One region of the Acerihabitans sp. genome, then DNA from elsewhere that is predicted to be linked to it. Evidence: predicted binding sites of a transcription regulator. Region 1 holds the regulator's gene; each other region holds the start of a gene.
The links. Region 1 encodes LexA, which represses DNA repair genes until DNA is damaged. Its sites were predicted from a motif close to TNCTGTATGTACATACAGNA; they were not measured.
Positions count from the first base shown of each region.

Region 1 (3,280 bases):
CGCACGGCTTCATACGAAAAATCCGCCGCAATCTCCTCCATCAGCTCGATGGCGTTTTGCTGCGCTTTGTCCGCCGAGATTTTTTTAGTGCGTGCCTCATCCTCCACGGCTTTTTCAATGGCCTTGGATGCCAGCAGTTTGTTGAATAAATCCTGACGGACCGGCAGACGCGGCCCTACCGCCACCAGACGCTGGCGGGCAAAATGAATCATGGCGACGCGGGCCAGCTTTTGCGCGATGGTTTTATCGGTGCCATGCTCATTCGCCATAAAGCGCATGGACAGCGGTCGGGAAAAACGCACAAAACTATCGCGCCCCAGCCACAGTACCGCGATGAACTTCTGGAAACCATTGAGCAGCCGTAGCTGCGGCGCCGGCTGGTGCTGTTGCCCGTCGCGACCGGGCGAACGGCCGAACATAATGGACACCGGCACCATCTGGACATCAAGCTGTGGATTATTGCGATGTAAATCAAGATAATCATGAAACAGCTTTACTGATTCCAGCTTTTCCGAGAAGTAGCGAAAAACGCGGGGACCATCGTGGATGAAGACGTGGCGCGGTAAGAGCACGCCGTCGATATCCAGGGGGATCAGCGGATCGGGCAGCCCCAACCGCAGGCATTGCGCGCGCAGGGTGAGCAGGTCCGCCCTGGAATTATAGGGCAAAACATACATCATTGGCCGCAGCGGATCCAAACCGGCTTCTTGCCGGGGATTAGCGGGAATAGCTTTACTTCGCACCAGTAGCCGGAGCGGTAAATCCAACAATGTATAATAAATAGTACGCCAACCTGACATATCTTCGTGAAGCCTCTTGTTAGCATTGCGCCACAAGAATACCAGAAACCGCGCGACAGATCTGTGGTGATGCGAACGAGAAGAAACGGTAATATAGGCACAATTTTTCATTAGTGCATAAAATTATGGCAAATCAAACCAACGGGCTTCGACGCATCTTTAACGCCATGGGTTATTCCATCAAAGGATGTCGCGCCGCCTGGCGACATGAAGCCGCGTTTCGCCAGGAAGCGGTGGCCGCCGTGGCGGCGATTATTCTCGCCTGTTTCCTTGAACGCGATCCGGTGGCGCGGATTTTGTTAATGGGCTCGGTCTGGCTGGTGCTTATTGTTGAAATCATCAACAGCGCCATTGAGGCGGTGGTGGATCGCATCGGGCCAGAACTGCATCCGCTTTCGGGCCGGGCCAAGGACCTGGGCTCCGCGGCGGTGTTCCTGGCCATTGTATTGGCGCTATTCGTGTGGATAACACTGCTATGGCGGCATATTTGAGAAATATTCGTCCGCGCTCGGCCGTAGCCGGGGTTTTATCACGATTTGCAACGCTTATGGTTTTCAATTGCCGCGGACCTGTATATACTCACATAAAGACTGTATAAACAAACAGGGGATGGAATGAAAGCACTAACCGCCAGACAACAAGAGGTTTTTGACCTTATCCGCGATCATCTTGCGCAAACCGGTATGCCGCCGACCAGGGCGGAGATCGCGCATCGTCTGGGATTCAAATCTCCTAACGCCGCCGAAGAGCATCTCAAGGCGCTGGCACGCAAGGGCGCCATTGAAATCGTATCCGGCGCCTCGCGCGGCATCCGCTTATTGATAGAAGAAGAGACCGGGCTGCCGCTTATCGGCCGCGTGGCCGCCGGCGAGCCATTGCTGGCGGAACAACATATTGAAAGCCATTACCAGATAGATCCCGATCTGTTCAAACCCCATGCGGATTTCCTGCTGCGCGTCAGCGGCATGTCCATGAAGGATATCGGCATCATGGACGGCGATCTGCTGGCGGTGCATAAAACGCAGGACGCCCATAACGGCCAGGTGGTGGTGGCGCGCATTAATGATGAAGTGACGGTGAAACGCCTGAAAAGGCACGGTAATATTGTTGAATTATTGCCGGAAAACAGCGAGTTCTCACCCATCATCGTCGACCTGCGCGAGCAGGAGCTTTCCATTGAAGGTTTGGCGGTCGGCGTCATTCGCAACGGCAACTGGATCTGACGACAGGCCACCCCGTGCCGCGCCGTTGTCTGATGTCCGGCGGCGTGGGACAATGACTGTCGCCGTAAACAGGCAGCGGCGAGTCGTCAACGCAGGCGGTGGTTAATATTTCGTTACAATTGGCGCTGTACTGCCCCATGCCCTCTACCCCCTGTTTTATTTCAATTTATCGCCGCTCCAGCGATAATAACCCTGCCTGTATGGTCTAATCGTCTGCTTAATGAACCTCGCGCCAAATCCCCTGCTATACTTTATTCATAGGGTTAGCTTATGACACAGCAGGTTTCGGGACTAAAGACAGTTCCCTATATCCACGCAGTATATAAAACCTGTGATGAATTATGTTGACTGATAAACCGATAGCCAAGGAGAATTCCGATGAACAAAGACGAAGCCAGCGGTAATTGGAAACAATTTAAAGGCAAATTGAAAGAACAATGGGGTAAGCTTACCGACGACGATTTGACCGTGGTGGAAGGCAAACGCGATCAATTAATTGGTAAAATCCAAGAGCGTTATGGTTATGGTAAAGAAGCCGCTGAAACGGAAGTCAAGGATTGGGAAACACGTAATAAATATCGTTGGTAATAATTTTGGAAGAATTGACCACCACGCAAGTGCGGGTTAATTGGTTCTCAAGTGTTCCTACCCAAAGGTACAAGGATGTACCACCCTACAGCCGTTGCTGGCCTTATCTATCCACCCCTCCTTCGCTATATCTATTCGCCCTTCGGCTATAGTAATGCTACAGGCGTATTTTTTCATATCCGGCGCGGGTAAAACGTTCTCCATTCCCTGTAGCGACGCGTGATGGCATTTTTCCGTTTGGCGTAGCGGATCGGCTGGTGCCCGTTAGCGTTTTTTTATCGCCACGCTATGGTCATGCCCGCAGTCCTGAGGGTTGTCGCAGGCTTGTACCTCGGCGCACATGAGACAAAAACCGTGGGCCTCAACCACGTTATGACGCATGGTAAACCCCCTGGCTTGGGCCATTTTCTGTAGTATCTCTTCAATGCCTTCGGTTGATTGTTCGGTGACCTGACCGCAGCGATCGCAGATAAAAAAAGCGGAGGTGTGGCTGGGCTGTTCAAAATGATGGCACAGAACATAGCTGTTGGTGGACTCGACCCTATGGATAAACCCCTGTTCCAACAAGAAATCCAGCGCGCGATAAATCGTCGGCGGCTTGGCCTGCGGTTCCGTTGTGCGCAGCAGGTCGAGCAGGTCGTAGGCACTGATTGCACCGACCTGCTGTGT
Region 1 is NZ_DASWOM010000090.1:24,993-28,272, reverse strand. Features, by position in the region: gene plsB (glycerol-3-phosphate 1-O-acyltransferase PlsB) at 1-800, opposite strand, end outside; gene VGC33_RS15200 (diacylglycerol kinase) at 926-1,291, shown strand; gene lexA (transcriptional repressor LexA) at 1,415-2,023, shown strand; gene VGC33_RS15190 (CsbD family protein) at 2,402-2,611, shown strand; gene zur (zinc uptake transcriptional repressor Zur) at 2,876-3,280, opposite strand, start outside.

Region 2 (3,280 bases), on a different contig from region 1:
GATTTCAACCATCTGCCACTGGGCGATGGACAAATATTTGAGCGGCGTGTCCGGCGCGATATCCAGCCCCAGGTGCTCCAGCTGGAGTTTGGTTTCGTAGTGCAAAATCGCCCGGTTAACCATGCCGTATTTATTGGGCAACTGGCCGAGGTAGATATTCTCCGCCACCGTCATTTCCGGCACCAGGTGCAGTTCCTGGTAGATGATCGCCACCCCGGCATCCAGCGCATCGGCGGTGGAGCCAAAATGGACCGGCTGGCCTTTGATCAGGATTTCACCCCGGGTCGTGGTATAGCTGCCGCTGAGAATTTTCAGCAGCGTGGACTTGCCGGCGCCGTTTTCACCCATCAGGGCATGGATCTGGCCTGGGTAGCAGTCAAAGCTGATATCATCCAGCGCCTTGACGCCGGGAAAGGTTTTACCGATGCCGCGAAACGACAGATAGGGTGTCTGAATTGTCATGAACACATCCTCGCGTTAACTGATACGAACGGTGCGCCGGCAGTCCCGTTACGGTAACCATCAGGGGTTTTGGCGGACACGTACACATCCTCTTGATGAATGACATCGTCATGGACAGGGGCGGCCGGTGGCCGCCCCTGGGAAACAGGCGTGGCGGTTATTTACCGCCCAGTCCTTTTTTCGCCAATTCTTCTTTAAAGTTGTCGCGGGTAATCACCACCACGTCGGTGACTTCGGTGAATTTAGGCGGTTCGACGCCTTTGGTCACCCAATCGTTAAGCATCTGGATGCTCTTGTAGCCGTGCACGTCCGGACTTGGCAGCAGGGAGCCGTAGAAACCGGTGGCGTTGGCCTTGGAGAGTTCACTCACCGCGTCCACGCCGTTAATGCCGATACCGATAACGTTGGGCGCCTTGAAACCCTGGCCTTCGGTGGCGCGCACGCCGCCGAGCACGGTATTGTCGTTCATGCCGATGATTAGCCAGTTTTTCACGCCGGAATGCTGCACCAGCAGGGAGTTGGCGGCGTCAAAGGCCCCCGGGATATCATTGGATTTGGTCGGAACCTTGTAGATTTGTTTTTCCGGGAAACCGGCGGCCTTCAGGGCATCCATCGATCCGGTGGTACGGCGGCGCGCGGTATCAAGCTCATCGGCGGTAATCGCCATGACACCGGTATCGGCGACTTTCCAGCCGCGCTTGTTCATTTCCTTCCACAGTTCCTGGCCCTGGCGTTCGCCGATTTTGGTGGCCGCCATCATCACCAGGGGAACGGTGTCCATCGGCTGGCCTTTGGCGGTGACGAACTGGTCGTCAACGGCGATGACCTTCATATCATAGCTACGCGCCTTGGCGACAATGGCCGAGCCGAGCTTGGGATCCGGGGTACAGATAACGAAACCCTTGGCGCCGCTTGCCGCCAGGCTGTCGATGGCGTTCAGGGTTTTTTCGCCATCGGGCACGGCAATTTTAATCACATCAAATCCCAGGTCCTTACCGGCTTTATCGGCAAAACGCCATTCGGTCTGGAACCAGGGTTCTTCCGGCTGTTTTACCAGAAAACCCAGTTTCAGGTTTTCCGCCATAGCCGATTGAGACATAACGGCAGCCAATCCGATTGCCGCCAGTGCCTTAGTGAATTTATGCATGTAACTCTCCGGTATTTTTTATCGCTTCGCTTCATATTGCTGAAGCGTGTAAGCGTTATCAGTCGGGAAGATGAATCCGCTCGGTGCGTCTAAGCGGCGGATTTATCGCCGTTAGTCCGACCAGGCCCTTTGGACGGGAGTAGTTTTAGCGTTAAAGTGTTGTTAAAATGTAGAGCGTTATCACAGTTCTCAATTACAGCCGTTTTGTGCATAGATACAGCAATTTTTACCTCCCTGTAACTTTATGAGCACCATCACATTTCAGTTATCCGCGACAGGAATGTGCATACTTCCAGCTAACATCTCCTCACGGCCCGCCTAAAACCCCCTTATGGTTGTGCTCATCATCCGTTTTCGGGTCAACAGGAGAGAACAGCATGAATGAAGAGGCCATCAGCCTCGGGCTTGATTTCGGCAGCGACTCGGTACGCGCCCTGGCGGTAGGATGCCAAAGCGGTAAAGAGCTGGCGACCGAGGTGGTCTGGTACCCGCGATGGCGCGAGGGCCAGTATTGCAAACCCGCGCAAAATCAGTTTCGCCATCATCCCAACGATTATCTCGAATCCATGGAGCAGGCGATCCGCGCCGTGGTGAGCGCCCTCTCCCCGGCCGAACGCCTGCGCGTCGCCGGCATTGGCGTCGACACCACCGGCAGCACCCCCGCCCCTATCGATGAGGACGGCAGGATACTGGCGCTGCGTCCGGAATTCGCCGACAACCCGAACGCCATGTTTATTTTGTGGAAGGACCATACCGCCATAGAAGAAGCGGAGGCTATCAACCGACTGAGCCACGACGGCGCCCACCCGGATTACACGCGTTATATCGGCGGCGTGTACTCCTCAGAATGGTTCTGGGCCAAAATCCTGCATATTACCCGCCAGGATGCCCAGGTTCGGCAGCAGGCGGTATCCTGGATTGAGCTGTGCGACTGGATCCCGGCCGTGCTGTCCGGCACCACGCGCTTGCGGGATATCAAACGCGGCCGCTGCGCCGCCGGACACAAATCCCTCTGGCATCCCGACTGGGGCGGCGTACCGCCGAAGGCTTTCCTCGAGGCCCTTGATCCGGTACTGACCGAGCGCTTGCAATACCCTTTATTTACCGACACCTATACCGCCGAAGCGCCGGTCGGGCGCCTGACCGCCGCATGGGCGCACAAACTCGGCCTGCCGGAGACCGTTACCATTGCCGGCGGCGCCTTCGACTGCCATATCGGCGCGGTGGGCGCCGGCGCCCAGCCCTATACCCTGGTCAAGGTCATCGGCACCTCCACTTGCGATATCCTGATTGCCGACGAGCAGCGGGTGGGCGAGCGCACCATCGCCGGCATCTGCGGGCAGGTGGACGGCAGCGTGGTTCCCGGCTTTATCGGCCTGGAAGCCGGTCAGTCGGCCTTTGGCGATATCTATGCCTGGTTCGGCCGTCTGCTGGGCTGGCCGCTGAAGCAGGCGTCGGAACGCCACCCGTCGCTGAAACCCGCCCTCGACGATATCCAGGACCAGATGCTTAACGCGCTGGCGCAGGCCTGGGCCGGCGACCCCTCTCTTGAGCAACTGCCGGTGGTGCTGGACTGGTTTAACGGCAGACGCACGCCTTATGCCAATCAGCGGTTGCAGGGGGTGATAACCGGCCTGAATTTAGGCACCGACGCGCCGGCGCTGTTCGGCG
Region 2 is NZ_DASWOM010000019.1:5,332-8,611, forward strand. Features, by position in the region: gene araG (L-arabinose ABC transporter ATP-binding protein AraG) at 1-462, opposite strand, end outside; gene VGC33_RS03945 (arabinose ABC transporter substrate-binding protein) at 620-1,609, opposite strand; gene VGC33_RS03950 (ribulokinase) at 1,987-3,280, shown strand, end outside.
Region 2: a site for LexA is predicted at 1,812-1,831, ahead of VGC33_RS03945 (arabinose ABC transporter substrate-binding protein). Genes of this name have one in related genera too.

Region 3 (3,280 bases), on a different contig from region 1:
AGCGCGACGGCCAGGGGGTCTCGCCCTGGACATTATCATCAAGATGAAACAGCAGCCGCTGTCCAAGGGCGCGTAAATCCCCGGCGCGCTCGCGCATATAGCCGTCATTAAGCTGGCCGAACTGTTCGGCGAACAGCTCGATGACCTGCTTTACCGCCCATTCGGCCATGGCGCCGGCATCGATTTGCGCGAACAGTTCACGCTTTAGACGGGCGTCGTTAAGCAAATGGGAGTAGAGATCAAAAATAGCGGCGCTGTCTTTTTGCGCATTGGCGGTGAAACGCTTGCTGAAACGGCGGAATTCCGCCGCCGCCTCGCCGAGGGCGAAGGTCAGGCGCTCGCGCTCGCGCGCGCTGTCAAGCGACGAGGCTTGGAACACCTGATCGAGCGAAGGCTGGCTGCTGTCCACCCACCCCTGGGCAATCGCCACGCCGGGGGCCGCGGCCAGGGCGCGGATCCGCGTCTGGCGATACTGGCCGAACAGCGCGTTGAGCTGCGACTGGGAAAGGATGCCGGCCATTTGCGTGGCCAGCGTCACCATAAAGGATTCTTCGCTTTCATCGAACTGGCGATGTTCGCGCTGCTGCACCACCAATACGCCCAGCAACTGGCGGCGGTGGATAATGGGCACACCGAGGAAGGAGCGGAAACGCTCCTCTTTTACCGCCGGGATATACTGAAAGCTGGGGTGGTTATGGGCGTCGGCCAGATTGATGGGCTCCGCCAGGCGGCCCACCAGCCCGACGATCCCCTGATCGAAGGCAAGCGTAATGGTGCGCCCGCGCGGTTTTTGCAAACCACGCGTAGCCATCAGGTAATAACAGCGACGATCGTTATCGGCCAGATAAACCGAACAGACTTCGGTATCCATCGCCAGGCAGGTTTCATTAACCAGAATTTCCAGCGTATCCGACAGGCGCGGCGCGGCGGCGACCTTTTCAACGATTTCCCGCAATCGCGTGAGCATATTCTGCGTAGCTTAACCCCTCTTCCGTTTATAGCCTGGGAGAGGCCGCTGCACTGCGCTTTCCTGCAACGGCATGACAATAGTGGAAAATTCTTTCATTACCCGGCGGTAAACGTCCCGCTTAAAGGAAACAACCTGGCGCACCGGGTACCAGAAACTGACCCAACGCCAGCCGTCGAACTCAGGGGTGCCCCCGCACTGCATATTGATATCGGCATCCGGGCACATGAGCTGTAACAGAAACCATTTTTGTTTCTGGCCGATACAGACCGGTTTGGTGTCCCAGCGTACCAGACGCTTTGGCAGCTTGTAGCGCAGCCAGTTGCGGGTGGAGGCCAGTATACGCACATCTTTACGGCTCAGTCCGACCTCTTCGTACAGTTCGCGGTACATAGCCTGTTCGGCGGTTTCGCCAGGATTAATGCCGCCCTGGGGAAACTGCCATGAGTGCTGTCCATATCTCCTGGCCCATACCACCTGCCCATCACGATTACAGATCACAATACCAACATTCGGGCGGTAGCCATCATCATCGATCACCGGACTACCTCGATTACATAAAATGCAAAGATAGCTGATTGTTTCACACTCGCTCAATAGGGTAAACCACTGCTTTTGAGGAATGTCCGACTTCAGGGGAGGAGCAAGGCGTCCGGATGCGGCATTGTTATCAACAGCCGCGGCAAACAGGCGGTGGTTTTATTCACTTTTTCTGTGGATAGGTATGTGCAGAACACCGGATTAAACGGGGAAAACTTTTCGCCGTCCGTTGGCGGAAAAAATCCGATGTCAAAAAAAAACAAGGATTTTCAGAGGCATATTAGCGGATCCGCGGCTTGACACGATCGAGTGGGATCCGCTTCGCGCGCCATCGGCAACCTTAAGGTCAAAAAACAGGCGATGATGGTTTTATCCACAATTTATGCTGTTAAGCTCGGCGATTTATGTACAAACCAGCAAAAAAAAGCAGCGTCAAGGCTGTAAATAGTGACAGTACTGGCAGTTTATTAGGTTTATCCCATGGATCTGTGGATAACATGGTGTAAGATCCTGTTCATTGTCGGCCGCTTCAGGTGCACAACCTCGCGCGTTTCGGCGGCGAAAAAACCACGCGGCTTAAAAAAGGGTGTGAAATCATGCTATTATTTTTAGATGACAATTAATTATGCCGCCAGGGTCGGGCGACCCTGACGACCGGTTAGTTTTTATACAGCAGGCGGACACGTGTTTACGACCCTCCCCATCATCACCACACCCATTCCCCCACCGGGCGATGAAACCGAGCTGTTGGCGCGCGCCAACGCCCTGGCGGGCTATAATCTGGGTGAGCTGGCGGCGCATGCCGGCCTGGTGGCGCCGGCCGATCTGAAGCGCGATAAGGGGTGGATCGGCGTGTTGCTGGAGCGCTACCTGGGCGCCAGCGCGGGCAGCAAGCCGGAGCAGGATTTTGCCGCCATCGGGGTGGAGCTGAAAACCATCCCGGTCGACAGCCTTGGCCGCCCATTGGAAACCACCTTTGTCTGCGTCGCGCCGCTGACCGGCAACAGCGGCGTGACCTGGGAAACCAGCCATGTGCGGTATAAGCTGGCCCGGGTCTTGTGGATACCGGTGGAAGGCGCGCGCGAGATTCCGCTGACCCGGCGGCGCGTCGGAACGCCGCTGTTATGGAGTCCCAGCGCCGAGGAAGAACTGCTGTTGCAAAACGACTGGGAAGAATTAATGGACCTTATCGTGCTGGGGCGGGTGGAACATATTACCGCGCGCCATGGCGAGGTGCTGCAACTGAGGCCGAAGGCGGCCAACAGCCGGGCGCTGACCAAGGCCACCGGCGAATTCGGCCAGCCAATCATGACCCTGCCGCGGGGGTTTTACCTGAAAAAAACCTTTACCGGACCGATGCTGGCCCGACATTTCCTGGTGTAAATGTATTTTTCCTTGCCTGCCGCCCTCTGCACCTGTTTATAATATTCGTTTAAGTTTCGTTTACAATTAGGTAATGGATCATAATGTTTGATTGGATCGTGGATCCCGACGCGTGGCTGGCTCTGGGCACACTGACTATTCTGGAAATCGTCCTTGGCATTGATAATATTATTTTTCTCTCCCTGGTGGTCGCCAAGCTGCCCGCGGCGCAGCAGGCCAAAGCCCGCCGTCTGGGCCTGTTTGGCGCCATGGTCATGCGGCTTTGCCTGCTGGCGTCCATTTCCTGGGTAATCCGCCTGACATACCCCTTGTTTACCGTTTTCGCAACCGAGGTGTCGGTTCGCGATCTGATTTTACTGCTGGGGGGATTGTTCCTCATCTGGAAATCAA
Region 3 is NZ_DASWOM010000006.1:31,996-35,275, reverse strand. Features, by position in the region: gene ptsP (phosphoenolpyruvate--protein phosphotransferase) at 1-967, opposite strand, end outside; gene rppH (RNA pyrophosphohydrolase) at 980-1,507, opposite strand; gene mutH (DNA mismatch repair endonuclease MutH) at 2,213-2,890, shown strand; gene VGC33_RS01055 (TerC family protein) at 2,971-3,280, shown strand, end outside.
Region 3: a site for LexA is predicted at 1,944-1,963, ahead of mutH (DNA mismatch repair endonuclease MutH). Genes of this name have one in related genera too.